3 regions of the Micromonospora fiedleri genome follow, and region 1 is predicted to be linked to each of the others. Evidence: riboswitches for the same ligand, from Rfam matches in the RefSeq annotation. Region 1 holds a riboswitch; each other region holds the start of a gene.
The links. Region 1 has a riboswitch for cobalamin ahead of metE (5-methyltetrahydropteroyltriglutamate--homocysteine S-methyltransferase). Riboswitches for the same ligand answer to the same signal wherever they lie in the genome.

Region 2: linked by a shared signal. The riboswitch ahead of JMF97_RS11590 (ABC transporter substrate-binding protein) and the one ahead of metE (5-methyltetrahydropteroyltriglutamate--homocysteine S-methyltransferase) in region 1 are both predicted to bind cobalamin.
Region 3: linked by a shared signal. The riboswitch ahead of JMF97_RS26330 (ribonucleoside-diphosphate reductase subunit alpha) and the one ahead of metE (5-methyltetrahydropteroyltriglutamate--homocysteine S-methyltransferase) in region 1 are both predicted to bind cobalamin.

Annotation. Positions count from the first base shown of each region.
Region 1 is NZ_JAETXL010000019.1:10,423-20,439, reverse strand. Features, by position in the region: gene metE (5-methyltetrahydropteroyltriglutamate--homocysteine S-methyltransferase) at 1-2,158, opposite strand, end outside; cobalamin riboswitch at 2,272-2,483, opposite strand; gene JMF97_RS29640 (response regulator transcription factor) at 2,793-3,428, opposite strand; gene JMF97_RS29635 (sensor histidine kinase) at 3,380-4,687, opposite strand; gene JMF97_RS29630 (fatty acid desaturase family protein) at 4,797-5,828, shown strand; gene JMF97_RS29625 (hypothetical protein) at 6,145-6,702, opposite strand; gene JMF97_RS29620 (hypothetical protein) at 6,768-7,004, opposite strand; gene JMF97_RS29615 (thioesterase II family protein) at 7,490-8,215, shown strand; gene JMF97_RS29610 (type I polyketide synthase) at 8,262-10,017, opposite strand, start outside.
Region 2 is NZ_JAETXL010000004.1:141,620-151,636, reverse strand. Features, by position in the region: gene JMF97_RS11615 (C40 family peptidase) at 1-734, opposite strand, end outside; gene mqnE (aminofutalosine synthase MqnE) at 1,001-2,170, shown strand; gene JMF97_RS11605 (hypothetical protein) at 2,250-2,672, shown strand; gene JMF97_RS11600 (DUF4229 domain-containing protein) at 2,747-3,100, shown strand; gene JMF97_RS11595 (M14 family metallopeptidase) at 3,264-5,144, shown strand; cobalamin riboswitch at 5,273-5,406, shown strand; gene JMF97_RS11590 (ABC transporter substrate-binding protein) at 5,492-6,427, shown strand; gene JMF97_RS11585 (FecCD family ABC transporter permease) at 6,459-7,550, shown strand; gene JMF97_RS11580 (ABC transporter ATP-binding protein) at 7,547-8,341, shown strand; gene JMF97_RS11575 (VOC family protein) at 8,547-9,311, opposite strand; gene JMF97_RS11570 (ABC transporter permease) at 9,412-10,017, opposite strand, start outside.
Region 3 is NZ_JAETXL010000011.1:90,203-100,219, forward strand. Features, by position in the region: gene JMF97_RS26325 (ribonucleotide-diphosphate reductase subunit beta) at 1-793, opposite strand, end outside; gene JMF97_RS26330 (ribonucleoside-diphosphate reductase subunit alpha) at 841-3,216, opposite strand; cobalamin riboswitch at 3,352-3,557, opposite strand; gene JMF97_RS26335 (endo-1,4-beta-xylanase) at 3,798-7,172, shown strand; gene JMF97_RS26340 (AfsR/SARP family transcriptional regulator) at 7,263-10,017, opposite strand, start outside.

The sequences.
Region 1 (10,017 bases):
GGCCGCAGTCCGGGTTGACCCACAACCGTCGGGCCGGCACGGCCGCGACCGCCCGGTGTAGCGCCTCGACCATCTCCTCACGCGGCGGCACCCGGGGTGAGTGGATGTCCCAGATCCCGGGGCCGACGCCCCGGCGGTAGCCGATCGCGGCGAGGTCGTCGAGGATCTCCATCTTCGACCGGGACGCCTCGATGCTGGTGACGTCGGCGTCGAGGGCGTCGATGGCGGTGATCACCTCACCGAACTCCGAGTAGCACAGGTGGGTGTGGATCTGGGTGTCGTCGGCGACGCCGCTGGTGGCCAGTCGGAACGCGCCGACGGCCCAGTCCAGGTATGCCTTCTGGTCGGCCTTGCGCAGCGGCAGCGTTTCGCGCAACGCCGGTTCGTCGACCTGGATGACCCGGATTCCTGCCGACTCCAGGTCGTGGCACTCGTCCCGCAGGGCGAGCGCGACCTGGTCGGCAGTGTCCGCGACAGGCTGGTCGGTACGGACGAAGGACCAGGCCAGGATGGTGACCGGGCCGGTGAGCATCCCCTTGACCGGCTTGCTGGTCAGCGACTGCGCGTAGGTGGACCACTCCACCGTCATCGGTGCCCTGCGCGCCACGTCGCCGTAGATGATCGGCGGCCGGACACAGCGGGAGCCGTACGACTGCACCCAGCCGTGTTCGGTGGCGGCGAAACCGTCGAGCTGCTCGCCGAAGTACTGCACCATGTCGTTGCGTTCCGGTTCGCCGTGCACGAGCACATCCAGACCCAACTGCTCCTGCAGCCGGATGACATGCTCGACCTCGGCGCGCATCCGCGACGCGTAGCCGGCGTCGTCGAGGCTGCCGGCGCGGTGTGCGGCGCGGGCCTTGCGCAGCTCGGTGGTCTGCGGGAACGACCCGATCGTGGTGGTCGGCAGCTCCGGCAGCCCCAGCCGTTCCTGCTGGCGGGCCGCCCGGCTGGCGTAGTCGCCGCGCTGCCGGTCGGTGGGGCGCAGTGCGGCGAGGCGTCCGCGGACGTCGTCGTGGCGCCAGGCCGCCGGGATGGCCGGCAGCGGTGCGGGCAGCGCGGTGGTGCCGTCGCGCAACGCGCGGCCGAGCAGGACGACTTCGTCGACCTTCTGCCGGGCGAACGCGAGCCGCGCGGCCAACCGGGGGTCGAGGCGGGCTTCGGCGGTCAGGTCGACCGGGACGTGCAGCAGGGAGCAGGACGTGGACACGGCGACGTGGTCGGCCAGCCCGGCGACCGTCGCTCCGGCCGCGATCGCGGCGCGCAGGTCGGTACGCCAGATGTTTCGTCCGTCGACCAGGCCGGCGACGATGGTCCTGCCGGCCAGTGGGCCGGCGGCGGCGAGTCGGTCGAGGTTGCCCGGGCCGGCGACCAGGTCCAGGCCGATTGCTTCGACCGGGGTGTCCAGTAGCGCCGGCAGGGCGGCGCCGAGGTCACCGAAGTAGGTGGCGACGAAGATCTTCGGCCGGTGCGTGAGTTCACCGAGCCGGATGTAGGCGCGGCGTAGGGCGTCGATCTCGGCCGGGGTGCGGTCGGCGACGTAGGCGGGCTCGTCCAGCTGGATCCAGGCCACCCCCGCCTCGGCGAGTGCCGTGAGGATCGCGGCGTACGTGTCGACCAGGTCGTCGAGCCGGGCGAACGGATCGTCGCCCTTGGCCAGCAGCAGGAACGTGGCCGGCCCGATGAACACCGGTCGGGTGGTGATGCCCAGGTCGCGGGCCTCGGCGTGCTCACCCAGCGCCTTCGCCGGGTTCGCGGTGAAGACGGTGTCGGGGCCGATCTCCGGCACCAGGTAGTGGTAGTTGGTGTCGAACCACTTCGTCAGTTCCAGCGCCGGCTCGGCGTCGACGCCGCGGGCCATGGCGAAGTAGGTGTCCAGCGCGGGCAGGCCCAGCCGGGCGAAGCGGGTGGGGATCGCGCCGACGGCGACGGCCGTGTCGAGGACCTGGTCGTAGTAGGAGAACGTGTTCGACGGGATCGCGTCGAGGCGGGCGTCGTGCAGCGTCCGCCACACCTGCGCGCGCAGCCCGGCGGCGGTGCTTTCCAGAGCGTCGACGTCGATGGTGCCGGCCCAGTACGCCTCGACGGCCTTCTTCAGCTCACGATCGACGCCGATACGCGGGTAGCCGAGCACAGTGCTCTGGCCGAATGCGGTAGTCACCTGTGGGGTCCTTCCCTCGAAGTGCCCAGCGGACCCGGGAGGGAAGGTAGGCACGTCTCACGGTGCCCGCTTCCGCCCTGGCCCTCCCGAGAGGCCGCCGGCGGCGCACACCGGTGGCGTGCGCAGCGCTGGCAGGTCTTCGGACTCGCGGGCATGACACGAGGTCACCTACTGGCCGTCGCTTCCCGGACCTGGCGGTCCAGTGCTTCGTTGACGGCGGTCGTTCCCACTCACCGCTGCGGGGCAGTCCCGGTCTCTCACCGGGTTCCCTCTTACGACACCCCACCCTGGCGGGATGGGGCGAACCAGCGCCGCTCGCCATCGTACGGGCCTGTCGGTCGTCTCCGCGTCATGCTGTCCGACGTGCGGGATGGATGTCAGGTCGAGGACGCCGGGGTCGGTGGCGTGTCGGACGTGGTACGGGCCGGTGTGTCGAAGGTTCGAGGCGTTTGGTGTGTACGCGTTGGTCGTCTCGGCTGATCGACCAGCATGGCGTCTCTCCCTTGATCGGCCGGTCAGCCGCTACTCGTACAGTCCCGACGCAGGGCCGTTCGTTTGACAGCCCCACACGGACGTACCCAAGTGACCCAGGCCGGATGCGGCCGGCCGGCGCTGGCGTCCGCCTTCCACCCGCTCAGGCGTTGAGGTACGCCAGGACGGCGAGGACGCGCCGGTTGTCGTCATCGGAGGGCGGCATGTCGAGTTTGGTGAATATGTTGTTGATGTGTTTGCTCACGGCCTTCTCGGTGATGCGGAGCTTGGCTCCGATCGCCGCGTTGGAGCGACCTTCGGCCATTTCACCGAGGACGTCGCGTTCTCTGGGGGTGAGCACCGCCAGCGGCTCTCGGCGGGCGAGGAGTTGCGAGATGACTTCATGGTCCATGGCGGTACCGCCGGCGGCGACCCGGCGCACGGCGTCGACGAACTCGCCGACGTGGGACACGCGGTCCTTGAGCAGGTAGCCCACGCCGCCGTGTGGCGTGCTGAGCAGTTCGCGGGCGTACAAGGGCTCGACGTGCTGGGAGAGCACGAGGATGGGCAGGCCGGGAATCTGGGTACGAGCGGCGATCGCAGCCTGCAGACCTTCGTCGGTGAATGTCGGCGGGAGACGGACGTCGATGACCGCCACCTGGGGCCGGTGGGTGGTCAGGGCGGGCAGCAGGGCCGGGCCGTTGTCGACGGCGGCGACGACGTCGAAGTCGTAGGCCCGCAGGATTCGGGTCAGCCCGTCCCGGAGGAGCGCGTGGTCCTCGGCGATGACAACGCGCACGGCAACTCCATGGTGATGACGGTGGGCCCTCCGAGCGGACTCGACAGGGCCATCGTGCCATCGAAGGCGGCCAGGCGGCGTTCGATGCCCCGCAGACCGGTGCCGGCCGCGGGGTCGCCGCCGCCCACGCCGTCGTCGGAGACCACCATCGTCAGCGTTGCGTCCGTGTGCCGCAGGGACACCGATCCGGTGTGGGCACCGCTGTGGCGGACCATGTTGGTAAGCGTCTCCGCGACGGCGAAGTACGCGGCCGACTCGACCGGTGTGTCGAGGCGGCCGGGCAGGTCGACATCGACTGTGATCGGCACGGGCAGGCTGAGCGCCAACGCCCGCACCGCGCCGTCCAGCCCGCGTTCGGCCAACACGGGTGGGTGGATGCCCCGGACCAGGTGCCGCAGCTCGACAAGTGCGGCGCTGCTCGCTTCACGCGCTTCCGCGAGCATCTCGTGGGCTGCGGCCGGGTTCCGGTCGATCAGTTCGTCGGCGAGACCGATCGTCATGCCCAGCGAGACGAGCCGCGCCTGGATGCCGTCGTGCAGGTCGCGCTCGATGCGACGCAGCTCAGCTGCCTGGGCGTCCACCGTGTCGGCGCGCGTCGCGGTCAGCTGGGTGACCCGCAGGCGAAGTTCGGCGGCCTTGGTCGGTGCGAGCAGGAGTCGGGCGAAGTACGCGTCGGCGCGCCGTAGCCAGGGCGCCACCCACAGACCGCCGGCCAGGATGGCGGCGCCTTGCGGCAGGCAGATCAGCCCTTCACCGAATGTGTCGATGGACCAGACGGTGCCGTAGCCGTACCAGTCGGTGCCGAGCCAGATCCACAGCGGTGTCAGCGTCAGACCCATGATCCCGTACAGCGGCACGGCCAGTGAGATCGCGCCGAGGGTGGCCCCGACGATCCCGCCGGGCAGCAGCCAGGCGAGGTCGCGCCAGGTGGCCGGGTCCGTGACGATCCATCGGAAGCGCCGCCAGCCGCCGACGATGCCCCGCTGCGGGGGCGGCTGGTAGGGGCGTGGCACCGGGACCCCGGCCCAGGCGGCACGCCGGCGTTCGAGATCCGCTCGCTTACGGACCAGCGTCGTCGTCCAGGACACCAGCGCCATGCCGAGCAGCGGCACCGGGACCAGGACCAGCGCCAGCAGCGATACGACGAGCAGCGCGACGTTGGCCAGGGCCAGGCCGATCGCGGCCAGACCGGCGAGCACCGCGCGTACACCCCGACGCGCCCACTCGTACGTCCGCTCGTCAGGCCCGGCCACGTCCACGGGTGCCATTGTGCCCGCAAGACCGCCGTTTCTCGGGGGTGCTAGCACCCCTGATCGGCGGGGTGACAGCGTTCCTGACAGCGCCCGTCCGAGGCGGTCTGCTGGAATCATGACGACTACCACGAGACCGTCGCAGTCGACGACCGGCAGTGACTTCGCCGTCCTGTCCCGCCGGATCACCGACGCCGGGTTGATGCGCCGCCGGCCCGCCTACTACGTCGTCCGGCTGAGCATCGTCACGCTGATGTTCGTCGGCGGCTGGGCGGCCTTCTTCCTCATCGGCTCCTCCTGGTGGCAGATGATCACCGCCGTGTTCCTCGCCGTCACGTTCGCCCAGGTCGCACTCGTGGCGCACGACCTGGCGCACCGCCAGGTGTTCCGCACCAGACGTCCGAGCGCGGTCGCCGGACTGCTGGCCGGCAATCTCGGCATCGGCATGAGCTACGGCTGGTGGATGGACAAGCACACCCGTCACCACAACAACCCCAACCACGACGACCTCGACCCGGACGTGGCTCCCGAGGTGCTCGTCTGGACCACCGAGTCGGCGGTCGGCCGGCGCGGACTGAAGGGCTTCATCACCCGGCACCAGGCCGTGCTGTTCTTCCCGCTGCTCACGCTGCTCGCCGTCAGCCTGAAGGTGTCAAGCGTCAAGGCGTTGCGCGACGGCACGGTGAAACAGCGGCGTACGGAGAGCGCGCTGCTGATCCTGCACGCCGTCGGCTACCTCGGCGCGCTGGTGCTCGTTCTCTCGCCGTTGCAGGCCGTCGCCTTCCTGCTGCTGCACCAGGCGCTGTTCGGCGTCTACCTCGGCATGACCTTCGCCCCCAACCACAAGGGCATGCCGCACCCGACGGGCACCGAGGACTATCTCCGCAAGCAGGTGTTGACCTCCCGCAACGTTCGGGGGAACCGGCTGGTGGACGCGGCGCTCGGCGGTCTGAACTACCAGATCGAGCACCACCTGTTCCCCGGCATGCCGACGCCCAACCTGCGCAGGGCACAACCGATCGTGCAGGCGTACTGCGCCGAGATCGGCGTCGCCTACGTACAGACCGGTCTCGTCACCTCCTACCGCCAGGCCCTGCGACACCTGCACGAGGTGGGCGCACCCGCACGTGCCGAACACGCACGGCGCTGATGCAGTACATCGCAGCGTGGATCGGCGCCGTCGGCCAGAACCCCCGCAAAGGCATCACCCACACCAGCGACACGTGGCCGCCGAGCTGGCCGACGTGGTGCTCACCGCCCTGGTCGCCATCACCAGCCTCGGCCACGACCCCCGCCACGTCGTCACCACCTGCGCCAACAAGGCCGCCGCCCGCCTCGACACCTACCCGAGCACGCCCGCCCGAATGAGCTACACGCCGCCCAGATCAGCAGAAGCCCAGTTGGAGGCCACGGAACACCGCACCGCCGCCCGGGTCCGAGGTTCGGCTGATCGATGCCGAGGTGGATCAGGGGAAGGCGTTCGGTGCCATGCAACTGGCAAAGATCAGCGCGAGCACCCAGTCCAGGTTGCTCGGCAGGCAAAGCCGCACCACGAACCCCGGCCGCCGCGTGCGCGGCCGGGGATCCCGTCTGCGGGGCGGGCCAAGACGGCGGTCCAGGTCGGGCGTGAAGTACTGCGACAACCCCCACTTCAGCCCGCTCACCAGAACCATCCCGAGAGTGAACATGCCTACCGTGGCAGCGCCCACCATGACCGCCTCGAGCACCGAGTCGCCGGCCGAGCCCGAGCGCAGCAGCGACGCTGCCACGTACCCGGCCAGCGGAACCATGCTCAGCCCGAACCACGCCTGGAAGCGGAAGAGGTTGGCCATCTCCGCGTCACCACCCGAAGGCGGCCAGTCCCGAGCGTGGCCACGCACCTCCTCCAGCGTCCAGACGAACCGCTTGTCCCGGTTGGCCAGGCGCACCAGCAAGGGCGCCATCAGGACAACGAGCGGACGGCCCAGATCCCGCAACCGTCGGCGCGGCTGACCAGGTTCACCTTCGACATCATCGTCGGTCATCAAGCAGATCGCGTGTCCTCTACGTCGCTGCCACCAGGCCGGAGTGGGATATCTGCCAGGCTCCCTCACCGCGCTGCGGTGTCCGAGGCCCGACCGGTCGCATAGTTCCACACCGTACGGATCGGGACGGAGTCGTGGGTGTGGGCCGGCCTCTCCACGAACAGCAGATGCTTCAGCTCGTCGATGCGGCCCTCCCCGGCCAACAGCCAGGCGCGGATTAGCCAGTCGCCCGGGCCGAGGATGTCCGGTGTCTCGTTCAGCACGACGTTCCGGTCGAGCAACAGCAGCAGCTGCGGCAGCATCTCGTCCAGACGCTGTCGTGCACCAGGCCGATGTTGATGTAGAAGACCAGACCCCGGCGGCTGGAGTGATTCGATGGCTGCACCTCGAGGATGAGCGCGTCTCCTTGTAGCGAGAACCGGCGAAAGACGCGTCCCTCCTTACCTCGCTCGAAGCCGTGCCCGGCGAGCTGGATCGCCAGGTCCTCGACGAAGCCGTTCATCGACGACTGCGCGGACAGGAGCAACTCCTTTCCTGCTCGCGGGGAGGCAGCGAGCAGATCATCCTGATGCGGCCGAGGTGCGGGGGTCGGAAGTTCTGCGACCATTCTGTCCGCTCGGTCCAGGTGTGAGGTGGCCCTGCTCAGGGCGGTTCGGATTCCGTGACCGCACCGGTCTGAACCGCCGTGACCGTGCCGAGAGTGGACGGTGACCGTGCCGGCTGCCGACATGCGTAGCGTCGAGGGATGACATCGGTGCATGAGAACCCGGCAGTGGCGGATCGGTGGGTGCGAACTCTTACCACGAGCAGCGCCCCCCGCATCCAACTGGTCTGCTTTCCGCACGCCGGTGGGACGGCCAACTACTTCCTGTCGCTGGCCCGGGCGCTGCCAGCGGAGGTGGAGGTGTTGGCGATCCAGTATCCGGGGCGGCAGGACCGACGTGCCGAGCGCGCCCGTACCTCCATTGCGGAACTCGTCGACGAGGCGGACGCAGTGCTGCAGGCTCGGCTCGCCGGGCCGTTTGCGTTCTTCGGGCACAGCATGGGTGCGGTGATCGCACACGAGGTCACCCAGCGGCGTGCCCGGGCCGGTGCCCGACTGCCGCAACGGCTGTTCGTCTCGGGTCGGCGCGCGCCGGATCAGCCGCCGTGCCGGCCGGATCCGCCACGCACGGACGTCGGGATCCTGGAAGATCTGCGCGAAGCCGGTGGCACCCATCCGCTGTTTCTGACCGATGCCGAACTGCGCGCCGAACTCCTGCGGGTCATGCGTGCCGACTATCAGGCCATCGACTCGTACGCGTGGCATGCGCAGCCGCCGGTGAACTGTCCGATCACCGCCCTGACCGGTGACGCCGACCCGCAGGCTGCCGTCGCGGCGGTGCGCGCCTGGTCGGCACACACCTCGGCCGGGTTCGACCTGCGCGTCTTCTCCGGCGGGCACTTCTACCTCGACGAGCACCGGTCGGAAGTGGCCGGCGCGATCGGTGAGGGACTGCTTCCACTGCCCTGAGGGCCGGTCATCCCCCCAGCGGGGGTGACCGGCCCATCGGTGCGGGTCAGCGTGCCGAACTGGTGGCCAGCGCCGGTGGCAGGTACCCGACCTCGGTGAAGAATCGCAGGTAGGTGTCCAGTACGTCCGCGGTGACCGGGGCCGGTGGCAGACCGGCGGCGGCCAGCGCGGCGTCGGTGTCGGCTGTGTCGATCACCGGGTAGAAGGCGTCGGTGTCGGCGACCATCAGCTCGAACGCGTCGAGCAGCGGGTAGAGCGCGTTGTCACGGTCGGCGAGCACCGCGGCGTGCCACTCTGCCCAGCTGGTGACGGTCAGCTGGTGTCCGTGAGCGCGGAGCCGGTGCAGGATGTCGCGCCAGGCGACCCGCTCGCTGTTGTAGAGGTGGTGGGTGCTGCCGATGTGCTTCGAGTCGGTGGACAGCGCGATGATCGACGCGGCCACGTGGTCGACCGGCACCAGGGGGACGCTGCCGCCGAGGCTGTCCGGAACCGTGCCGGCCTGGATCAGTCCCTTGATGCTCAGCCACAGGTAGTCGCGGGTCTGGCAGGCACCGTGGCGGCGGTCGCCGGAGACCAGGTCCACCCGGTACACCGAGACCGGCAGACCACGCTCGCGGGCCAGTCCGATGATCTGCTCGGCGACCCATTTGCTCTGCAGGTAGCCGCTGGGCAGCAGGTCGGCCGGGCCGGTCGGGTCGTGCGGGCCGTGGCCACGCCCGTCGGGGGCGGGGCCGGCGAACACGCCGGTGGTCGAGACGTAATGGACCGGTACGGTGCGCTGCGCGGCGGCCAGGCGCAGCACCTCGCGGGTGCCGTCCACGTTCGCGGCGCGCAACGTGGCGTACGGCTGGAGCCAGTTCACCGTCGCCCCGGCGTGGTAGACGACGTCGATGTCGCGGGCCAGTGCGTCGAAGGTGCCCGGGGTGAGGCCGAGGCGGTCGGCGGCGAGGTCCCCCACCACGGGTACCACTCGGCCGGGGTCCAGCTGGTCCTCGATGCGGTACCACCGGGCGGTCTCGCGTAGCCGCTTCCATGCGTCGTCCGGGTCGTTCGCCCGGATCAGGCAGTGCACCGTGGCGGTTGTCGTGGCCAGTAGTTCACGGAGCAGGAACGCGCCTACGAAGCCGGTGGCGCCGGTGAGCAGGATGTGCCGGGGTGCGCCGTCGGGGATGGAGCCGGGCGTCGGACGGATGTCGTCGGGCAGCGTGACGTCGGCGGTCAGGTCGAGCCCGGCCGGCTGTTCCGGGCCGGTGTCGAGCAGGCTGGTGTGCAGGTAGTCGGCCAGGGCCTGCGGGGTGGGGTGGTCGAAGACGGTGGTGGCGGGTAGGGCCAGGTCGGTGCGCTGGGCCAGCCGGTTGCGCAGTTCGACGGCGAGCAGCGAGTCGATGCCGAGGTCGGTGAACGTGCCGTCGGCGGGCAGGTTGTCGGTCCCGGTGCGGCCGAGCACGTCGGCGGTGACCGTGCGGACCAGGGTGGTGAGGGCTTGGCGGCGTTCGTCGGCAGAGAGCCCGGTCAGGTCGGTCAGCTTGTCGGCGGACCGGTCCGCGTCTGCGGGTTCGCGTCGTACCGTCGGCGGCAGCAGGGTGCGCAGCACCGCCGGCACGGTCTCCGGGCGGGCGCGCAGGGCGGTCAGGTCGATCGGTACGCCGATGAGCGTCGGGTCCGCATGCCGCAGCGCCGTGTCCAGCATGGTCAGGCCGGTGGCGGGGTCGATCTGCTGATAGCCGGCGCGGGCGATGCGGGACCGGTCGGCGTCGGTGAGGTCTCCGGTGATGCCGCTGCGGCCGGCCCACAGGCCCCAG
Region 2 (10,017 bases), on a different contig from region 1:
TGGGTGGCGTTCTGCTCGCGCAGCTTGACCAGCTTGGCCTCTTCGTCGCGCAGCGCCTTCTGGGTCGCGGTGTGCTGCTCCTGGACGCCGCGCAGCCGGGACTCGGCCGCCGTGTGCGCCTGCGTGGCGACCTGTGCGTCGGACTGCGCGCGGGCCAGCTCACCGGCGGCCGGTGCGGTGTCGTGTTCGGCCCGTTCGCCGCGGTTGACCCGGCGGAGCAGGTCCAGTTCGAGCAGGTCGGCAGCGAAGCCGGCGGTGGGCAGGGCGGCGTCGACCTTGATCGCCTGGGCGGCGGCCTGGTCGGCCCGCTGCTGTGCCTGTTGCAGCGCGGCCTGGGCGAACTCCAGGTCGCGCGCAGCGGTCGCCTGCTGGGTCTCGGCCTCGGTGAGCTGCTGCTTGAGGTCGAGTAGTTGGGTGCCCAGCTCGCCGATCCGCGCCTCGGCGGCGTTGATCTGCTGTTCGAGGGCGCTGGCGCCGGGCGTCGAGGTCGTGGGAATCACACCGGGGGTGACGGTCGCCGGGGTGCCGCCGGGCAGTTGCAGCGGGCCGGTGACCACCGGGCGGGAACCGGTGTCGGGCACCGTGACGGGCACGCCCGGCTCGGCGTACGCCGGTGCGGCGAGGACGGTGGTGGCAACGGCGCTGAGCAGCGCAGACCAGAGCATCGGCCGGAGCACCGGTGAGATCACCGGAGGTCGTCGCCGCTGCCGTCGCCCATGCCCGCTGTCGACCATTGCGCTCCTCGTCCGGTGGTGCTGCAACCGCGTCGTGGTGAGGACGCGGCGGATCGGGGACGGTACCAGGGTGTGTCGTCCCCCACCCTGTCTTACCTCACCGGTACGACGGTGTCGATGTCTGAGCGGGTCACAGAAGCCTGAGAGTCCGATTAGCGGCGTGCTGTCCGGCAGAGGGCGCTGTGAGCTGCCCGGGTGCCCAACGTAGGCTCTGGATTGCGACCGGGGTCCGGTCGTGACCGCACTGGGAGGGGACGGGGCTTTCGATGGACGCCGGACTCAAGCGTGAGCTCGAAGCGAAGGTGTACGCGGGCGAGCGACTGACCCGGGAGGACGGCATCGCCCTCTACGCCAGTGACGATCTGACCTGGCTGGGGCGGCTGGCCCACCACAAGCGCACCGAGCTCAACGGTGACCGGGTCATGTTCAACGTCAACCGGCACCTCAACCTGACGAACGTGTGCAGCGCGAGCTGCGCGTACTGCTCGTTCCAGCGCAAGCCGGGCGAGAAGGACGCGTACACGATGCGCATCGACGAGGCGGTCCGCAAGGCCAAGGAGATGGAGGACGAGCAGCTCACCGAGTTGCACATCGTCAACGGCCTGCACCCGACCCTGCCCTGGCGTTACTACCCCAAGGTGCTGCGTGAGCTGAAGGCCGCGCTGCCGAAGGTCAACCTCAAGGCGTTCACCGCCACCGAGGTGCAGTGGTTCGAGAAGATCAGCGGGCTGAGCGCCGACGAGATCCTGGACGAGCTGATGGACGCCGGTCTGGAGTCGTTGACCGGCGGTGGCGCGGAGATCTTCGACTGGGAGATCCGGCAGCACATCGTCGACCACGCCTGCCACTGGGAGGACTGGTCGCGGATCCACCGGCTGGCCCACAGCAAGGGCATGAAGACGCCGTCCACGATGCTCTACGGCCACATCGAGGAGCCCCGGCACCGGGTCGACCACGTGCTGCGGCTGCGCGAGTTGCAGGACGAGACCGGCGGTTTCCAGGTCTTCATCCCGCTGCGCTACCAGCACGACTTCGTGGACTCGGCGGACGGCAAGATCCGTAACCGGATCCAGGCCCGCACCACGATGGCCTCGCCGGCCGAGTCGCTGAAGACCTTCGCGGTCTCCCGGCTGCTGTTCGACAACGTCCCGCACGTCAAGTGCTTCTGGGTGATGCACGGGCTCTCGGTGGCTCAGTTGTCGCTCAACTTCGGGGTGGACGACCTGGACGGCTCCGTCGTGGAATACAAGATCACCCACGACGCCGACTCGTACGGCACGCCGAACACCATGCACCGCGACGACCTGCTGCACATGATCTGGGACGCCGGTTTCCGCCCGGTCGAGCGCAACACCCGCTACGAGGTGGTCCGCGAGTACGACGCCGCGCCGACCCTGGCGCAGCGTCGGGCCGAGCCGCAGCAGGTCTGGGCCTGACCTCTCGACGCGTCGGCCGGTGCCCTCGCGCTGGCCAGCGCGAGGGCGTCGACCCGGCTCGCGTACCCTCGTCTGCGAGATGAGCGAGCAGCAGAGCACCTTTCCCCGGCGGGACGCCGAGGGGCGCATCCAACACCTGGGTGACCTGATCGGCGTGGCGCTGGCCGGTGCGGTCATCGGGATGCTGGTGCTGGTGCTCTTCGACGGGGCCTTCGCCTGGTTCGGTGCCGGTGATTTCGGCCAGGCCAACGGCTGGCTGGCGGTGATCCTGCCCGCCTGGCTCTTCTGGGAGGACTTCCGGTCCTGGGAGTTCGGTGCCCCCCGGGTGGTGGCCGCGTTGGTGGCCGTCGCGGTGGCGGTGGTGTCCGGGCTGCTGGTGGCCGGGCTCGCGACCGGGCTGCCGCCGCTGGCGTCCGGCGGGTTGGCCGCGGTGACCTTTACCGTGGTCTACGCGCTGGTCTGGTTCCCCGGCGTGCGCTGGTTGGTCAACCGGACGAGCTGATCCGGATCGGGTGACCGCCCGGGGTGGGCTGGTCGGAACGCACATGGCGACGTGAACGAGCGGAGTGGATGAACGTGAGTGCGGCGGTCAAGTACACACTCGGCCGGGTCGGGTTGTTCGCGGTCGTGGTGGCGGCCCTCTGGCCGGTCGACATCGACATCTTCCTGAAGCTGATCGTGGCGCTGCTGTTCTCCGCCGCTCTGTCGTTCTTCCTGCTCAAGGGCTGGCGTGACGAGATGGCCGAGGAGATGGCCGCCGCCGCCGAACGACGCCGTGCCGAGAAGGAGCAACTGCGCTCCGCCCTGGCCGGCGACGACCAGGCCGCCACCGGTGACGCCGGCACCTCGACCGACCGGGCCACCGGTGACGCCGGTTCCTCGACCGAGCAGCCGGGCGGCTCCGATTCCGGGCGCGGTCCGTCGGCCTGAGCAGGCGCTCGGCGTCGTCGAGCATCCGTCGGCGGAACCATGTTGCCGACGTGAGGATCAGGTTGGGATGGGCGAAACAGCGATCGATGTTGATATGACCATGTGACCGGTGGTGGGCTGGCCGCTACCGAGCGGGAAAACCCGCGCCTCCAGGAGGTTGTCCATGGCCTTCCGATCCATCCCTGTCCGCCGGACGCTGGCGATGATCGTCGCCGCCGGTCTCGGCCTGCTCGCACTCTCCGCACCACCGGTCTCCGCCCGACCCGCACCGGACCGGGATGAACAGCCGGCTGCCGCGCCCTACCGGGTGCTCGGTCCGCGTACGCTTGCCGACCGCACCGCGGTCGCCCGCACCGGCGCCGCGATCGACTACTCCGAGCACGGGGTGCTGCACATCTCGGCCACCCGTGCCGAGGCTGCCGCGATCACCCGGCTCGGTTTCACGTTGGAGCCGATCGCCGCGCCGCCGACCGACCGTGGGCATGACCACGGGGACGTCGGCGCCCTGGCCTTCCCGCCGGCCGACGCGAACTACCACGACTACGCCGAGATGGTCGCCGTGGTCAACAAGGTCGTCGCGGACCACCCGGCGATCGCCCGCAAGATCAGCATCGGCACCTCGTACGAGGGTCGGGACCTGGTCGCGATCAAGATCTCCGACAACGTCGCCACTGACGAGAACGAGCCGGAGATCCTGTTCAACTCGCAGCAGCACGCCCGTGAGCACCTGACCGTCGAGATGGCCATCTACCTGATGAACCTCTTCACCGACAGCTACGGCTCGGACTCCCGGATCACCAACCTGGTCAACAACCGGGAGATCTGGATCGTGCCGTCGGTCAACCCGGACGGCAGCGAGTACGACATCGCCACCGGCTCCTACCGGTCCTGGCGCAAGAACCGCCAACCCAACAGCGGATCGTCGTACGTCGGCACGGACCTCAACCGCAACTGGAGCTACAACTGGGGCTGCTGCGGCGGTTCGTCCAGCTCGACCTCGTCGGACACCTACCGGGGTCCGTCGGCCTTCTCCGCCCCGGAGACCCAGGCGCTGCGCAACTTCGTCAACAGCCGGGTCGTCGGCGGAGTGCAGCAGATCAAGGCCAACATCGACTTCCACACCTACTCCGAGCTGGTGCTCTGGCCGTACGGCTACACCTACAACGACACCGCCACCGGGATGAACGCCGACCAGTACAACACCTTCGCCACCATCGGTCGGCAGATGGCCGCGACCAACAACTTCACCCCGCAGCAGTCCAGTGACCTGTACATCACCGACGGCAGCAGCATCGACTGGATGTGGGCGGTGCACGGCATCTGGGCGTACACCTTCGAGCTGTACCCGCGCTCGGCCTCCGGCGGCGGCTTCTACCCGCCCGACGAGGTGATCCCGCAGCAGACCTCGCGTAACCGTGAGGCGGTGCTCCTGCTCGCCGAGTACGCCGACTGCCCGTACCGGGCGATCAACAAGCAGGCCCAGTACTGCGGCGGTGGCAGCGGCGGTACGACTGTCTGGTCGGACACCTTCGAGACCAACACCGGCTGGACGATCAACCCCAACGGCACCGACACCGCGACGTCGGGCCAGTTCGAGCGGGGCGCCGCCCAGGCCACCAACTCCAGCGGGGCCAAGCAGCTCACCCCGTACGCCGGCAGCAACGACCTGGTCACCGGCCGGCTCGCCGGCTCGGCAGCCGGTGACTACGACGTGGACGGCGGCGTGACCAGCGCCCGCTCCCCGGCGATCACCCTGCCGTCGAGCGGCACGTTGACGCTCTCCCTGGCCTGGTACCTGGCCCACGGCTCGAACTCGTCGTCGGCCGACTACCTCCGGGTCAGCGTGGTGCACAACGGCGGCACCACGACCCTGCTCAGCCAGGCCGGTGCGGCCAGCAACCGCAACGGCGCCTGGACCACCTCGAACCTCAACCTCACCCCGTACGCGGGACAGTCGATCAGGATCCTGGTGGAGGCTGCGGACGCCTCGACGGCCAGCCTGGTCGAGGCGGCTGTGGACAACGTCACCATCACCGCCTCCTGAACCGACGGGGCCCCGCCACAACCCCCTCGCGCGGGGCCCCGTCCTCAGCAGTTGACTCGGGTACCAGATGCGTGGGTCGGCTCGACGTCGAGCCGACCCACGTGGCCGCTCCCCACGGCTCGGCGGGGCGGCCACCGGGCGTGCGCTACGGTTCTACCGACCCGCCACAGCGAAGTCGGTGTGAAACCGGCGCTGTCCCGCAACTGTGATGCCCCCCGAGTGGGGGACGAGCCAGGTCGCCTGTGGCGCGGTCGCGACACGCGCTCTCGAGGAAGGGCGCCTCGCCCACGGGTGCCGGTGGCTCCCTGTCGGCGAAGCACCACACTCCTCGACCGACAGGAGGACCGATGTTCAGACGTACCCCCCGGATTCTCGCCGCCACCCTCGCGGTGGCCGCGCTGGCGCTCGGTGCCTGCGCCGAGAAGACCACCGAGACCCCCACGGCCAGCGGCAGCCCGGCCGGCGGCGCCTTTCCCGTCACCGTCGGGTCGCTGACCCTGGAACAGCGTCCCGACAAGATCGTCTCGCTGGCGCCGACCGCCACCGAGATGCTCTTCGCGGTCGGCGCCGGCCCGCAGGTCGTCGCGGTCGACGACCAGTCCAACCACCCGGCCGACGCGCCGAAGACGGACCTGTCCGGCTACCAGCCCAACGCCGAGGCGATCGCCGCCAAGAACCCTGACCTGGTGGTGATCAGCGACGACCGGAACAAGATCGTCGACCAGCTGGCGGCGCTGAAGATCCCGGTCTACCTGACCCCCGCGGCGCAGACGCTCGACGACACGTACCAGCAGATCACCGACCTGGGCGTGCTCACCGGCAACGCCACCGCCGGCGCCGACGTCGTGCAGCGGATGAAGGACGACATCGCGAAGATCGTCGCCGAGGTGCCGCAGCGGGTTCAGGCACCCACCTACTTCCACGAGCTGGGCCCGGAGCTGTACACCGTCACCAGCAAGACCTTCATCGGCTCGATCTACTCCCTCGCCGGCCTGGAGAACATCGCCGACGCGGCCGACGCGGACGGCAAGAGCGGCGGCTACCCGCAGCTCTCCCAGGAGATGATCGTCGCGGCCAACCCGGACTTCGTCTTCCTCTCCGACGTCAAGTGCTGCCAGCAGAACGCCGCGACCGTCTCGGCGCGCAGCGGCTGGGCGGGCATCAACGCCGTACGCGAGGGCCAGATCGTGGAACTCGACGACGACATCGCCTCCCGCTGGGGCCCGCGCGTGGTGGACCTGCTGCGCGCCATCGTGGACGCCACCACCAAGGCCGAGAAGTGACGAACGGCAGGCGTTGACAGGGACCCTCCCCATGCGCCAGGCGTTGAAAAGGGGACCGTCCGTCTCGCCCGCGACCCGGCCGGCGGGCCTGCGGAAACGTTGGCTCGCCGCCGGTGTCGTCGCCGTACTCGTCGCGGTCGTCGCCGGTGTCTCACTCGGCCCGGTCAGCCTGCCCCCCGGCAGTGTCGCGCTCGAACTGCTCAACCTGCTGCCCGGGGTGCACCTCGACAGTGGACTGACCGAGCGGGAAGTCGCCATCGTCACCGAGCTGCGGTTGCCCCGGGTGGTGCTCGGACTGCTGGTCGGTGGGCTGCTCGCCCTGGCCGGCGGCGCCTACCAGGGGGTGTTCCGCAACCCGCTGGCCGACCCGTACCTGCTCGGGGTGGCCGCGGGAGCGGGGCTGGCGGTCACCGTCGTGCTGACCATCGGTGGCGTCGGGGCGGGCGGCGCGCTGACCGGCCTGCCGCCCACCATTCCGCTTGCCGCCTTCGTCGGCTCGCTCGGTGCGGTGATCATGACTTACCTGCTCGGTGCGGCCGGTGGACGCAGTCGCTCGCCCGCCGCGCTGATCCTGGCCGGGGTGGCCGTCTCGGCGTTCCTCTCCGCCGGGCAGACGTACCTGCTGCAACGCAACGCGGACAGCATCCAGGCCGTCTACTCCTGGCTGCTCGGGCGGCTGGCCACCGCCGGCTGGCAGGACGTCCGACTGGTCCTGCCGTACTTCCTGATCACCACGGTGATCGTGCTGCTGCACCGGCGGGAGTTGGACGTGCTCTCGGTCGGTGACGACGAGGCGGCCAGCCTCGGCCTGCACCCGCAACGGTCGCGGTACCTGCTGATCGCCGCCGCCTCGCTGGGCACCGCCGCCGCGGTCTCCGCCTCCGGCCTGATCGGCTTCGTCGGCATCATCGTGCCGCACACCGTACGGATGCTGGCCGGGTCGAGCTACCGGGTGATCCTTCCGCTGTCCCTGCTGTTCGGCGGGGCATTCCTGGCCCTGACCGACGTGGTGGCCCGGACCGCCGCCGCGCCGCAGGAGATCCCGATCGGGGTGGTCACCGCGCTGCTCGGCGGGCCGTTCTTCGTCCTCGTGCTGCGTACCGCTCGAAGGGTGCTGACATGACCCCGCCCGACCCGCCTGCCGTCGAGGTGCGTGGTCTGCAGGTCAAACTCGACGGGGTGCCGATCCTCGCCGGCATCGACCTGACCGTGCGCTCCGGCGAGTGGGTCACCGTGATCGGTCCGAACGGCGCCGGCAAATCGACCCTGCTGCGCGCCGTCGGCGGCCTGCTGCCCGCACCGGACGCGGTCCACCTCTTCGGTACGCCCCTGCGCGACCTGCGACGTCGGGAACGGGCCCGGGTGGTGGCCACGGTGGCCCAGTCCCCGGTCGTACCGCCCGGGATGGCGGTGCTCGACTACGTACTGCTCGGCCGTAACCCGTACATCCCGCCGCTGGGTCGGGAGTCCGCCACCGACCTGGCCGTCGTGCACGAACTGCTGGACCGGCTGGACCTCGACGGGTTCCACGGCCGTGAACTGGCCACCCTCTCCGGCGGGGAACGCCAGCGGGTCTTCCTCGCTCGGGCGTTGGCCCAGGGCGCCACCCTGCTGCTGCTCGACGAGCCCACAAGCGCGCTGGACATCGGCCACCAGCAGGAGGTGCTGGAACTGGTCGACCAGTTGCGCCGTACCGAGGGCCTGACCGTGCTGGCCACCATGCACGACCTCTCCATCGCCGGCGAGTACGCCGACCGCATGGTGCTGCTCGCGAACGGCCGCATCGCCGCCACCGGCACCCCCGACCAGGTCTTGACCGAAGACCTCCTCTCCCACCACTACCGCGCCCACGTCACCGTCATCCCCGGCCCCCACGGCCCCCTCGTCCTCCCCACCCGCCCCTCCCACCCCTGACCCACCCCCGCGCGCCCCACCCCCGCGCGCCCCGGGCCCGCGCGCCCCGGGCCCCGCGATCTTGCAGTTTTGGTCGGGGCATAAGGGATATGAGGGGCAGATCGGGGACCAAAAGAGCAAGATCGACGGGCTGGTGGGCGGCGGGGCAAGATCGCGTGGCGTGGCGTGGCGTGGCGCGGGTTGGGGTCGCGTGGCGGGGGGTGGGTCAGGGGGTTAGGGCGATCAGGGAGAAGAGGGCGCCGTCGGGGTCGCGGAGGGCGGTGACGCGGCCGGCGGGGATGTCGCGGGGTGGGACGAGGATGGTGCCGCCGAGTTCAGCGGCGCGGGCGGCCGTGGCGTCGGCGTCGGCGACCGAGAAGTAGAGCGTCCAGTAGGCGGGGGAGTCGGCGGCGAACGCCTCCTCGCGCGGGGGCATCATGCCGGCCACCATCCGGTCGCCGAGCCGCCAACCGGTGTACGAAGTCTGCCCCATCGGCTCCTCCTCGGGCTGCCACCCGAAGACCAGCTCGTAGAAGATCCGCGCGCCGTCCGGATCGGGGGTGACCAGTTCGGTCCAGCACATCGCGCCGGGTACGTCGAAGACCTCGGCGCCGGAGAACGCCATCGGCTGCCAGACGCTGAACGCGGCACCGGCCGGGTCGCTGAAGACCGCCATCCGACCTCGGTCGAAGACCTCGAACGGCGGTACGACCACCTGCCCACCGGCTCGCTCCACCCGCCCGGTGACCAGGTCGGCGTCGTCGGTGGCGACGTACGTCGACCAGATCGGCACCTGGTCCGGTACGGCCGGCGGCCCCACCCCGGCGACGGCCCGGCCGTCGAGCTGGAAGGTCGTGTAGCCGCCCGCCTCGGGTTCGGGGTCCACCCGCCCGGTCCAGCCGAACAGTTCCGGGTAGAACCGCCGGGCCCGGTCGAGCCCTGGCGTGGCCAGGTCGGCCCAGCACGGCGTGCCCGACGGGACGCTGGCCACTGCTACCCCCCTCGACCCCGGTGGTGGCCGTCGCCCGACCACCCCTCACCGGCATCGTGGCACCGCCGGAGCATGATCCGGGCCGGAAACCGGGGGAACGTCAGCTGAACCGGCGACCCTCGTCCCGGCGGTACGCCCAGGCGGCCAGGGCGGCCAGCACCACCACCCAGACACCGAGCATGACCAGGGAGAGCAGGTTGACCGAGTAGTCGCCGACCGCCGCCCACATCAGCTCCACCGCACCCCGGGTGGGCAGGTACGGCGCGATCGCCTCGATGAAACCGGGTGCCTGATCCGGGGCGGAGAGCAGGCCACCACCGAAGGCGAGCGGGAAGAAGACGAGCTGCGCCACCACGATCGCCGCCTTGCTGGGCAGCGAGTACCCGATGGTCAGCCCCATCAGGGTGAACGGCACGGAGATGACGGTGACGGTGACCAGGGCCAGCAGGAACGACGCCGGGTCGATCCGGGCCTCGGTCAGGGTCGCGGCGATCACCACCACGGGGACCAGCGAGAGGTAGGTGAGGACCAGCCCGGCCATGACCCGGCCGGCGAAGCGCGGGGCCGACCCGGCCGGCAACGTCCGGGTGTACGGGTTCCAGGGCTGGTCACGGTCCTCGGCGACACCGACGCCGTACTGGAAGATGTTGGCGCTCATCACCGAGAAGGTGACCATCGCGGCGGTGGCGTAGGTGGCACCGACCGG
Region 3 (10,017 bases), on a different contig from region 1:
ACTGGCGCATGTCGGCCAGCGGCATGCCGGAGACGCCCTGCTCCAGCAGGTCGGCGGCGAACTGGACCTCGCAGTCGACCGCTTCGGCGAGCATGTCGCGCACCTGCTGCTCCATTTCGGCGTCGAAGAGGTCGGGCTCCTCGGCGCGTACGGTGTCGACCACGTCGAAGGCGAAGGCCATGTGCATCGACTCGTCGCGGAACACCCAGTTGGTGCCGGAGGCCAGCCCGTGCAACACACCCCGGGAGCGCAGGAAGTACACGTAGGCGAAGGCGCCGTAGAAGAACAGTCCTTCGATGCAGGCGGCGAAGCAGATCAGGTTGAGCAGGAAGGCACGGCGGTCGGCGCGGGTCTTCAGCTCGCGCAGCTCGAAGATGGAGTCGATCCATTTGAAGCAGAACTCGGCCTTGCGGGCGATCGACGGGATGTTCTCCACCGCCGCGAACGCCTCGTACCGTTGCTTCTCGTCGGGCACGTAGGTGTCGAGCAGGTTCAGGTAGAACTGGACGTGCACCGCCTCCTCGAACAGCTGCCGGGACAGGTACAGCCGGCCCTCCGGGGAGTTGACGTGCTGGTAGAGGTTGAGCACCAGGTTGTTGGCGACGATGGTGTCGCCGGTGGCGAAGAACGCGACGAGCCGGGACACCAGGTGCTGTTCGGCCGGGGAGAGCTTGGCCAGGTCGGCGAGGTCGGCGTGCAGGTCCACCTCCTCCACCGTCCAGGTGTTCTTGATCGCGTCCTTGAAGCGGTCGAAGAACTGCGGGTAGCGCATTGGCCGCAGGGTCAGGTCCATGCCCGGGTCGAGCAGCAGGTGCCGGGTCTGGGTTTCGGAAACGGTGGTCACTGGCAGGCCTCGCAGCTCTCGGGGTTCTCCAGGGAGCAGGCCAACGCCTCGTCGTCGCCGACGGCGACGATCGCCGGGGCGGTCGGGGTGACCGCGACGGTGGCCTGCTGGATCCGGGTCGCCGGACGCGACCGCAGGTAGTAGGTGGTCTTCAGCCCGGACTTCCAGGCGTAGAGGTACATCGAGGAGAGTTTGCCGATGGTCGGCGCGCTGATGAACAGGTTCAGCGACTGCGACTGGTCGATGAACGGGGCCCGGGCGGCGGCCAGGTCGATCAGCGCCCGTTGCGGCAGTTCCCACGCGGTGCGGAACAGCTGCCGTACCTCGTCGGGCAGCTCGGCGATGCCCTGCACCGACCCTTCGGCGCGTTTGATCTGGTCGCGGATCGATGCCGTCCACAGCCCGCGCGCCTTGAGTTCGCGTACCAGGTAGGTGTTGATCTGGAGGAACTCGCCGGACATCGTCTCGCGTTTGAACAGGTTGGACACCTGCGGTTCGATGCACTCGTAGCAGCCGGCGATCGAGGCGATGGTGGCCGTCGGCGCGATGGCCACCAGCAGCGAGTTCCGCAGGCCGTGCGCGGCGATCGTCTCGCGCAGCGCCGCCCACCGCTCGACCTGGGTGAGGTCGGCGCCCCACAGGTCCGGGTGCAGCTCACCGCGCGCGGCCCGGGTCTGCGCGTACGCCGGGTGCGGGCCGAACTGATGGGCGAGCTGTGCTGAGGTCTCCAGGGCGGTCAGCAGGATCTCCTCCTGCACCCGGCTGGACAGCTCCCGGGCCGGGGTGGAGTCGAACGGCATGCGCAGGGTGAAGAAGGCGTCCTGCAGGCCCATCAGCCCGAGCCCGACCGGTCGCCAGCGCGGGTTCGACGCCGCCGCCTGCTCGGCCGGGTAGTAGTTGATGTCGATGACCCGATCGAGGAAGAGCACCGCCGTGCGGACGGTGGCGCGCAGCTTCTCCCAGTCGATGCCGTCCGCGCTGACGTGCGCGGCCAGGTTGATCGACCCGAGGTTGCACACCGCCGTCTCGGTGTCGCTGTTGACCTCCAGGATCTCGGTGCACAGGTTCGACAGGTGGATGGTGTTGCCCGGCGCGCCGGTCTGGTTGGACAGCCGGTTGGCCGCGTCCTTGAACGTCATCCACCCGTTGCCGGTCTGCGCGAGGGTGCGCATCATCCGCCCGTACAGGTCGCGGGCCTTGACGGTACGGACCGCCTTCTTCTCCGCCGCCCGGTACGCCTCGTCGAACGCCTCGCCGTACAGGTCGGGCAACTCCGGCGCGTCGGAGGGGTCGATCAGCGACCAGTCGCCGTCGGCCTCCACCCGGCGCATGAACTCGTCCGGGATCCAGTTGGCCAGGTTCAGGTTGTGCGTACGCCTCGACTCCTCCCCGGTGTTGTCCCGCAGCTCCAGGAACTCCTCGATGTCCGGGTGCCAGGGTTCCAGGTAGACGCAGGCCGCGCCCTTGCGCCGGCCGCCCTGGTTGACCGCCGCCACCCCGGCGTCGAGGGTCTTGAGGAACGGCACGATGCCGTTCGACCTGCCGTTGGTGCCCCGGATCAACGCGCCCCGGCCCCGCACCCGGGTCCAGGAGATGCCGATCCCACCGGAGAACTTCGACAGCTTCGCCACCTGGTGGTAGCGCTCGTAGATCGAGTCGAGTTCGTCGCGCGGCGAGTCGACGAGGAAACACGACGACATCTGGGTGTGTCGGGTGCCGGAGTTGAACAGCGTCGGCGAACTCGGCAGATAGGCCAGGCTGGACATCAGCCGGTAGAAGCCGATCGCCTCGCCCGGCGTCTGGGACAGCCCGCAGGCGACCCGCAGCAGCCAGTACTGCGGGGTCTCCACCACCTGCCGGGTCTGCGGATGCCGCAGCAGGTATCGGTCGGCGACGGTGCGCAGCCCGAAGTACTCGAACCGCAGATCCCCCGCCGGGTCGACGGCGTCGTCCAGCTTGCGGGCGTTGCGGGCCACGAACGCAGCGGTGGCGTCGCCGATCAGCCCCAGGCCGTGGGCGTACCGGATGGACTGGCTGAAGCTGGCCACCTGCTGGCCGCGTACCTCCTTGTCGACGAACGCGGCCAGCAGCCGCGCCGCGAGCCTGGAGTACTGCGGCTCCTCACCGATCAGCTCGGCGGCCGTCTGGATCGACAGCTTGTCCAGCTCCGCGGTGGTCGCGCCGTCGTACAGGCCGCTGATCGTCTTCGTCGCCACCCGCAGCGGGTCGATCTCGTCCAGGTCGGTGACCCAGCGCTCCACCGCCTTGACGATCTTGTTGACGTCCACCGGCTCGGTGTCGCCGTTGCGTTTACGCACCTGCATCACGTGCCGGCGTTGCTCCGGCCCCGCCTGTTCCCGGGTCACCGTCATGGTCCCTCCTCGTACCGGTCGGTGAAGGTCGACGGGCACGCGGGAGGACGCCGCCGGTCACCGGACGGACTGGGTGCCGTCGACGACCAACTGATGGCGTCGGCCGTCCCGCGCGGCCTTCGACCGCCGCACACGTACGCGTGCGGCGCGCTGGCAGGTCTTCGGACTCGTGGGCGTGTTCGTGCCTACTGGCCGTCGCTTCCCAGACCTGGCGGGCCCAGTGCTTCGTTGACGGCGGTCGTTCCCACTCACCGCTGCGGGGCAGTCCCGGAATTCCACCGGGTTCCCTCTTGCCTCGGCCGTCGTGGAGTGACTGCCGAACCAGCTGCGGGCACCACTATATATGGGAACTGGCCAGGAACCTCAACACCACATGCTGTGTCGCCACGCGTGTCGATCGAATCATCCGCCCGAGCGCGACGGCAGCCGCCGAGGCCACCGACCCCACGCATCTTTCCGAAAACTTCCGGAAGTTCTGGCTATGCCAATCGGGTCGACATAGCATGCACGCGCTTGGATCTGTCCGGAAACCCGACGTCAGGCACCCCCACCACTGTCCAATTTGCGTAAGGGACCAGTCGATGCGCCTGTGGAATCCGTCCCAACGATCACGACGCCGATCACGAGCTTTCGCCGTACTCTGTTCGGCCGCGCTCGTCGCGGCCATCACCGTCGCCCCCACCCCGGCCGCGGCCGACGAGGTCGTGCTCAGCAACGACTTCGAGTCCGGCTCGTACGCCCCCTGGGGGCCACGCGGTGACGTGACCCTCGCCATCGCCGACGAGGGTCACGACAGCGACGGCAGCCTCTCGGTCACCGGCCGTACCGCCAACTGGCAGGGACCGGCCACGAGCGCGACCGCGCTGATGCGGCCCGGCAACCGGTACACGGTCACCGCCTGGGCGAAACTTCCGACCGGCACCGAGGGCAGCGCCGGCGTGCACTTCACCGTCGAGTCCACCCCGGCCGGTGGCGGCGAGAACACCTACACCTGGATCGGCGACAACGTCACCACCACCGCCGACGAGTGGGTACGCATCGGCGGCGAGTACACCCTGCCCACCGGCCTGGACGCCGCCACCCTCTACGTGGAGGCGGAAGGCAACACCCCGTTCCTGCTCGACGACGTCCTGATCACCGCGCTGGACGGCGGCGGGGGCGGGCCGGAGCCGGGCACGATCGTCATCGACACCGACTTCGAGGACGGCCTCGACGGTTGGGGACCCCGCGACGGCGGTCCGGGTGCCCCGACGGTCACCCTCACCGACGTCGCGCACGGCGGCACCTCCGCCGTACTGGTCACCGACCGGGTGAACCAGGGCGCCGGCCTGGGCCGCGACGTGACCGGCCTGTTCACCGCGGGTGTCACCTACGAGCTCAGCGCGTGGCTGCGGTTCGCCGCAGGTCAGCCGGCCGACCAGATCTGGCTCAGCCTGGCCAGCACCACCGGGGACAGTCAGTCGTTCAGCACCCTCGCCCAGTTCGAGACGATCACCAACTCCGGCTGGACGGAGGTGACCGCCCGGTTCACCATGCCGGCGGCGGACAGCGCCTTCCTCTACTTCGAGACCCGCTGGCAGGGCGAGGACGTGACCGGCAACACCAGCGACTTCCTGGCCGACGACATCGTCGTCCAGGTGCCCGAGCCGCCGGTCATCGAGGACCTCACCCCGCTGTACGAGACCACCGACTTCCCGGTCGGCGTGGCCATCGACAGCCGGGAGACGATCGGTGCTCCCGCCCAGCTGCTGACCCGGCACTTCAACCAGATCACGGCCGAGAACCACATGAAGCCGGAGGCCTGGTACGACGAGGCGGGCAACTTCCGCCCGCACGAGCAGGCGCTGACCATGATGGACTTCGCCCGCGACAACGACCTGCGTGTCTACGGGCACGTGCTGGTGTGGCACAGCCAGACCCCGGCCTGGTTCTTCACCGACTCTGCCGGCCAGCCGTTGACCACCTCGGCGGCCGACCAGCAGGTGCTGCGGGATCGGCTGCGTACGCACATCTTCAACGTCGCCGAGTCGATGAGCGAGCGGTACGGCCCCTTCGGCTCCCCCACCAACCCGCTGTACGCCTTCGACGCGGTCAACGAGGTGGTCAGCGACAGCGGCGAGTACAGCGACGGTCTGCGTCGCAGCGAGTGGTACCGGATCCTCGGTGAGAGCTTCATCGACCTGACCTTCGAATACGCCGACGAGGCGTTCAACGACGTGTACGCCGCCGAGGGCGCCGACCGTCCGGTCACCCTGTTCATCAACGACTACAACACCGAGCAGAGCGGCAAGCAGGCCCGTTACCTGGCCCTGGTGCAGCGCCTGCTCGCCCGTGGTGTGCCGGTGCACGGGGTGGGTCACCAGTTCCACGTCTCGCTGGCCATGCCGGTCAGCGCCCTGGAGACCGCGTTGGAGACGTTCGCGGATCTGCCGGTCACCCAGGCCGTCACCGAACTCGACGTCACCACCGGCACCCCGGCCACCCAGGCGAAGTTCATCGACCAGGGCTACTACTACCGGGACGCCTTCCGGATCTTCCGGGCGTACGCCGATGATCTGCTGGCCGTCACGGTCTGGGGGCTCACCGACGGGCGGTCCTGGCGTTCCGGCAACGGCGGGCCGCTGCTGTTCGACGACAACCTGCGGGCCAAGCCCGCCTACCACGGGGCGGTCGACGGTGAGCTGCCCGCCCGGCTGCGGACCGCCAACGTCTTCGCCGGTGACGTGGCGCTGACCGCCGCCGCACCCACGGACCTGACCTGGCGCAAGCTGCCGCTGCACTCCGTCGAGGACGTCGCCGGGTTCCAGCTGCGCTGGGCGCCGGACCACCTGACCGCGTATGTCACGGTCGACGACACCACGGTCTCCGGCAGCGACCGGGTCAGCTTCGTGCTGGGCGGCGAGACCTACCACGTCGGCCGGGACGGCAGCGGTGACGTACCGGCCGTGGCGGCCGCCCGCGACGGCGGGTACCACCTGGTCGCCCACCTGCCGCTGACCGCAGCGGCCGAGGGCGACACCCGCACCCTGGACGTGCAGGTGCGCGACGGTGACACCACCTCCGGGTGGAACACCGCGGGCGCGGTGGGCACCTTGACCCTGGTCGAGGAGCTGTCGTACGTGGAGGTGCGGGAGGCCGCCGAGGCACTGGTGATCGACGGCTCGGTCGACGCCGCCTGGGCGAACGCGACCACGGTGACCACGGCCAAGCAGGTCTCCGGCACCGACGGCGCGAGCGCTCAGGTCCGTACCCTCTGGCGGGGTCAGACGCTCTACGTGCTGGCCGAGGTCACCGACCCGGTGGTGGACGTCTCCGGTTCCGACCCGTGGATCCAGGACTCGGTCGAGATCTACGTCGACGCCGGCAACTTCAAGAACGGCAGCTTCCGGTACGACGACACGCAGATCCGGATCAACGCCGACAACGTGGTGTCGTTCGGCACCGGCGACGAGGGGTTCCAGGCGAGCCGGCTGGAGAGCGCGACGGTCCGCACCCCGACGGGCTACACCGTCGAGGCGGCGATCAGCCTGCTCGAATACGGTGGCCTGGACACCTTCCACGGCCTGGACTTCCAGGTCAACGACGCCTCCGACGGGGCCCGGACGAGCATCCGCAACTGGGCCGAGCAGGAGGGCGCGGGCTACCAGAGCACCGCGCGCTGGGGGGTCGGCCGGTTGGTGGCCGGGTCCAACGTGACGGTGGCGCTGAAGCAGATCACCCGCTGGTACTCCGACAGCGGTGGCGGCTACTGCGCGACCATCACCGCGACCAACACCAGCGACAAGCCGGTCGACTGGTCCGCCGTGGTGCAGCTCGAAGGCGACATCTACGACGCCTGGAACTTCAAGCGGGAGCGCCTGGCCGACGGTAGCTACCGGATCAGGGGTGTGGACTGGAACCGCACCCTGAAGCCGGGGGCCAGCACCTTCAGCGTCGGTTACTGCGCCAACCTGTAGCGACACGTACGACGGGAGGGCACATCGTGGTCGGATGTGCCCTCCCCTGCTACCCGGGGCCCGTCATCTGGAGGGAACCGACGGCGCGGCTCAGTTCAGGCCGGTCGACCACCTGCCCTCGTCGGCGAGCAGCTCGGCCAGGTCGGACCAGGTCAGCTGCCGGCCGAGGGCCAGCCCGGTCTGGTACACGTGCGGCTCGAGGGCGGCCGCGACTGCCTCGCTGTTGGCTCGTGCGTCCTGCGGGTCCGACTGCTCCGGGTGGTATCCGATGGTCCTTCCCAGCGACTCGACCGCCCCGAGCAGGATCGCGCCGGTGCCGGCCCGGCCGGTGCGGCCGAGTGCTCCGGCCATCGAATGCACGAGCGTGAGCCAGCTTGAGCGGTCCTGCTCGGGGTCGGTCTCCCGGGCCAGATCGGCGAACGTGCGCAGGGCCCGGTCCGGCTCGCCGAGGTCGGTGCTGACCTTGCCGTCCATCCACCCGGTCGACAGGATCGCCCACTGATGACCGCAGGATCGGGCCAGGGCGTTGGCGCGGGCGAGTTCGTCGCGAGCCCGGGCCAGGTCTCCGCAGGCCCGGCTGAGCTGACTGCGTACGGTCAGCGTCTCGGCCAGTGCCCCCGGCTCCCCCACCAGGTCCGCCAGCCGTACCGCCTCGTCGGCCAGCGACAGCGCCCCGCCGACGTCGCCACGGATCGCGGTCACCGAGGCCAGGTAGATCATCGCGGTGGTGAGCGGGTGCCGGGCGCCGAGCTGCACACAGAGCCCCGCGGCCTCCCCCAGCGCGGTGACGCTGCTGGCGTGGTCCCCGTCCAGGTACGTGCAGCCCCCGACGGCCATCAGCAGCCGTGCCCGGGCCAGGGTCCACTCGGCCGACTGCCCGGTGTCGTCCAGGCCGGTGTCGTCCGGGCCGGTCGGACCGGCGCTCGTAGGCCCGCGGGCGTCGAGGGCGGCCAGGGTCCGCCCACCCCAACGCTCGCCTTCGGCGGCCTGCCCGGTGCGGTACCAGAACCAGGCGAGTGCCCCGCAGATCCGTGCCGCGGTCAGGTTCTCACCGGCGGCGAGGGCGGAGATCAGGGCAGCCCGGATGTTGTCGCGTTCCGCGCTGAGCCGCCGTAGCCAGTGCGCCCCGTCGTCGGTCGGCAGCCGCTGCTCCCCGATCTCCACCAGCCCCAGCAGCCACCGCCGGTGCCGGGCGAGCGTCTGCGTCCGCTCCGTGCCGGTCAGCAGGTCGGCCGCGTACTCGCGGATCAGTTCCAGCATCCGGTAGCGGCGCGGCACGGTCGTGGGATCGACGACCACCAGCGACTTGCGGACCAGACCCAACAGGGCCGGCACCGGCTTCGGCAGGTCGGGTCCGGCCCCGACCAGCCGGACCGCGTCCAGGTCGAACCCGCCGTCGAAGACGGAGAGCTGCCGCATCAGTGTCTGTTCAGCGCCGGTGAGCAGCTGGTAGCTCCAGCCGATCGCGTTGTGGACGGTGGCGTGCCGGTCCTTGTCCTCACCGGTACCGGTGGTGAGCATCCCGAGCCGGTCGTCGAGCTGGAAGGCGATCTCCCGCAGGGAGAGGATCCGGCACTGGGCGGCAACCAGTTCGATCGCCAGCGGCAGGCCGTCCAGGTCCCGGCAGATCTGTGTCGCCAGTACGGGATCCGGGTCGTTGACGCCCATCGTCAGGTTGGCGGTGTTCATCCGGTCGAACAGCAGCTCGACCGCCTCGGTCACAGGCAGTGGCGCGAGTTCCAGGACCGCCTCGCCGGGCACCCCCAGTGGCTGCCGGCTGGTGACCAGCATGCGCAGTCCCGGACAGCCGCCGAGGACGGTCCGCGCCAGCTCGGCGACCCCGTGGATCAGGTGTTCGGCGTTGTCCACGACGAGCAGCGCCTCCCGGTCGGCGAGCCGTCGGGCGAGTTGCCCCGCCGTGGCGACCCCGGGCAGGCCGAGCACGTCCGACACCGCTCGGGGGATCTGGGTCGGGTCGCGCAGGCCGGCCAGTTCCACCAGCCACGGGCCATCCGCATCGGTACGGACCCGACAGTGCTCCAGCACCAGCCGGGTCTTGCCGACCCCGCCCGCGCCGGTGAGGGTCACCAGCCGGTGTTCGGTGAGTGCGTGTCGCAGTGCCGCGAGTTCGCCGGTACGGCCCACGAAGGACGACAGTGCCGCCGGGATGTTGCGCCCGGGCGATCCGGGAACCGGCGTCCGGTCGGCAGGGGGTCGGCGCAGTTCGAGGGAGACGTCCTGGCGCAGCACCGCCTCCTCCATCCGACGCAGCTGCGGACCGGGGTCGACCCCGAGTTCGGCGATGAGCTGTTCGCGGGCCCGGCGCAGCACGGCGAGGGCGTCGCCCTGCCGGCCGCTGCGGTAGAGGGCGAGGGCGAGCAGTTCCCAGCGTCGCTCGCGCAGCGGCTGTTCCGCCACGAGGGCCTCCAGGTCGCCGAGGACCCACTGGTGCTCACCGCTGGCCAGGGCGACTGCCAGGCGCTGTTCCCGGGCGGCGGCGTGCAGGGCGTCCAACCGGGCGATCTCGGCAGCGGCGAAGTCCGCGTCGGCGAAATCCGCGTACGCCGCACCGCGCCACAGGCTCAGGGCCTCGTCCAGAGCCGTCGCGGCGGTGCGGACATCGGCGGCCGAGGCCGCCCGGTCGCCCTGCACCACCAGGGCGGTGAACCGTTCGGCGTCCACCGCGGCCGCGGGGGCTCGCAGTGCGTAGCCGGGTCCCTCCCGCACCAGCAGCTGAGACGGGGTACGGGCCGCGCGTCGGGGTTCCAGGGCCCGGCGCAGTCCGGCGACGTACCCGAAGAGGGTCGCCTGGGTCGGCGGCTCGGTGTCGTCCCACACCTGCGCC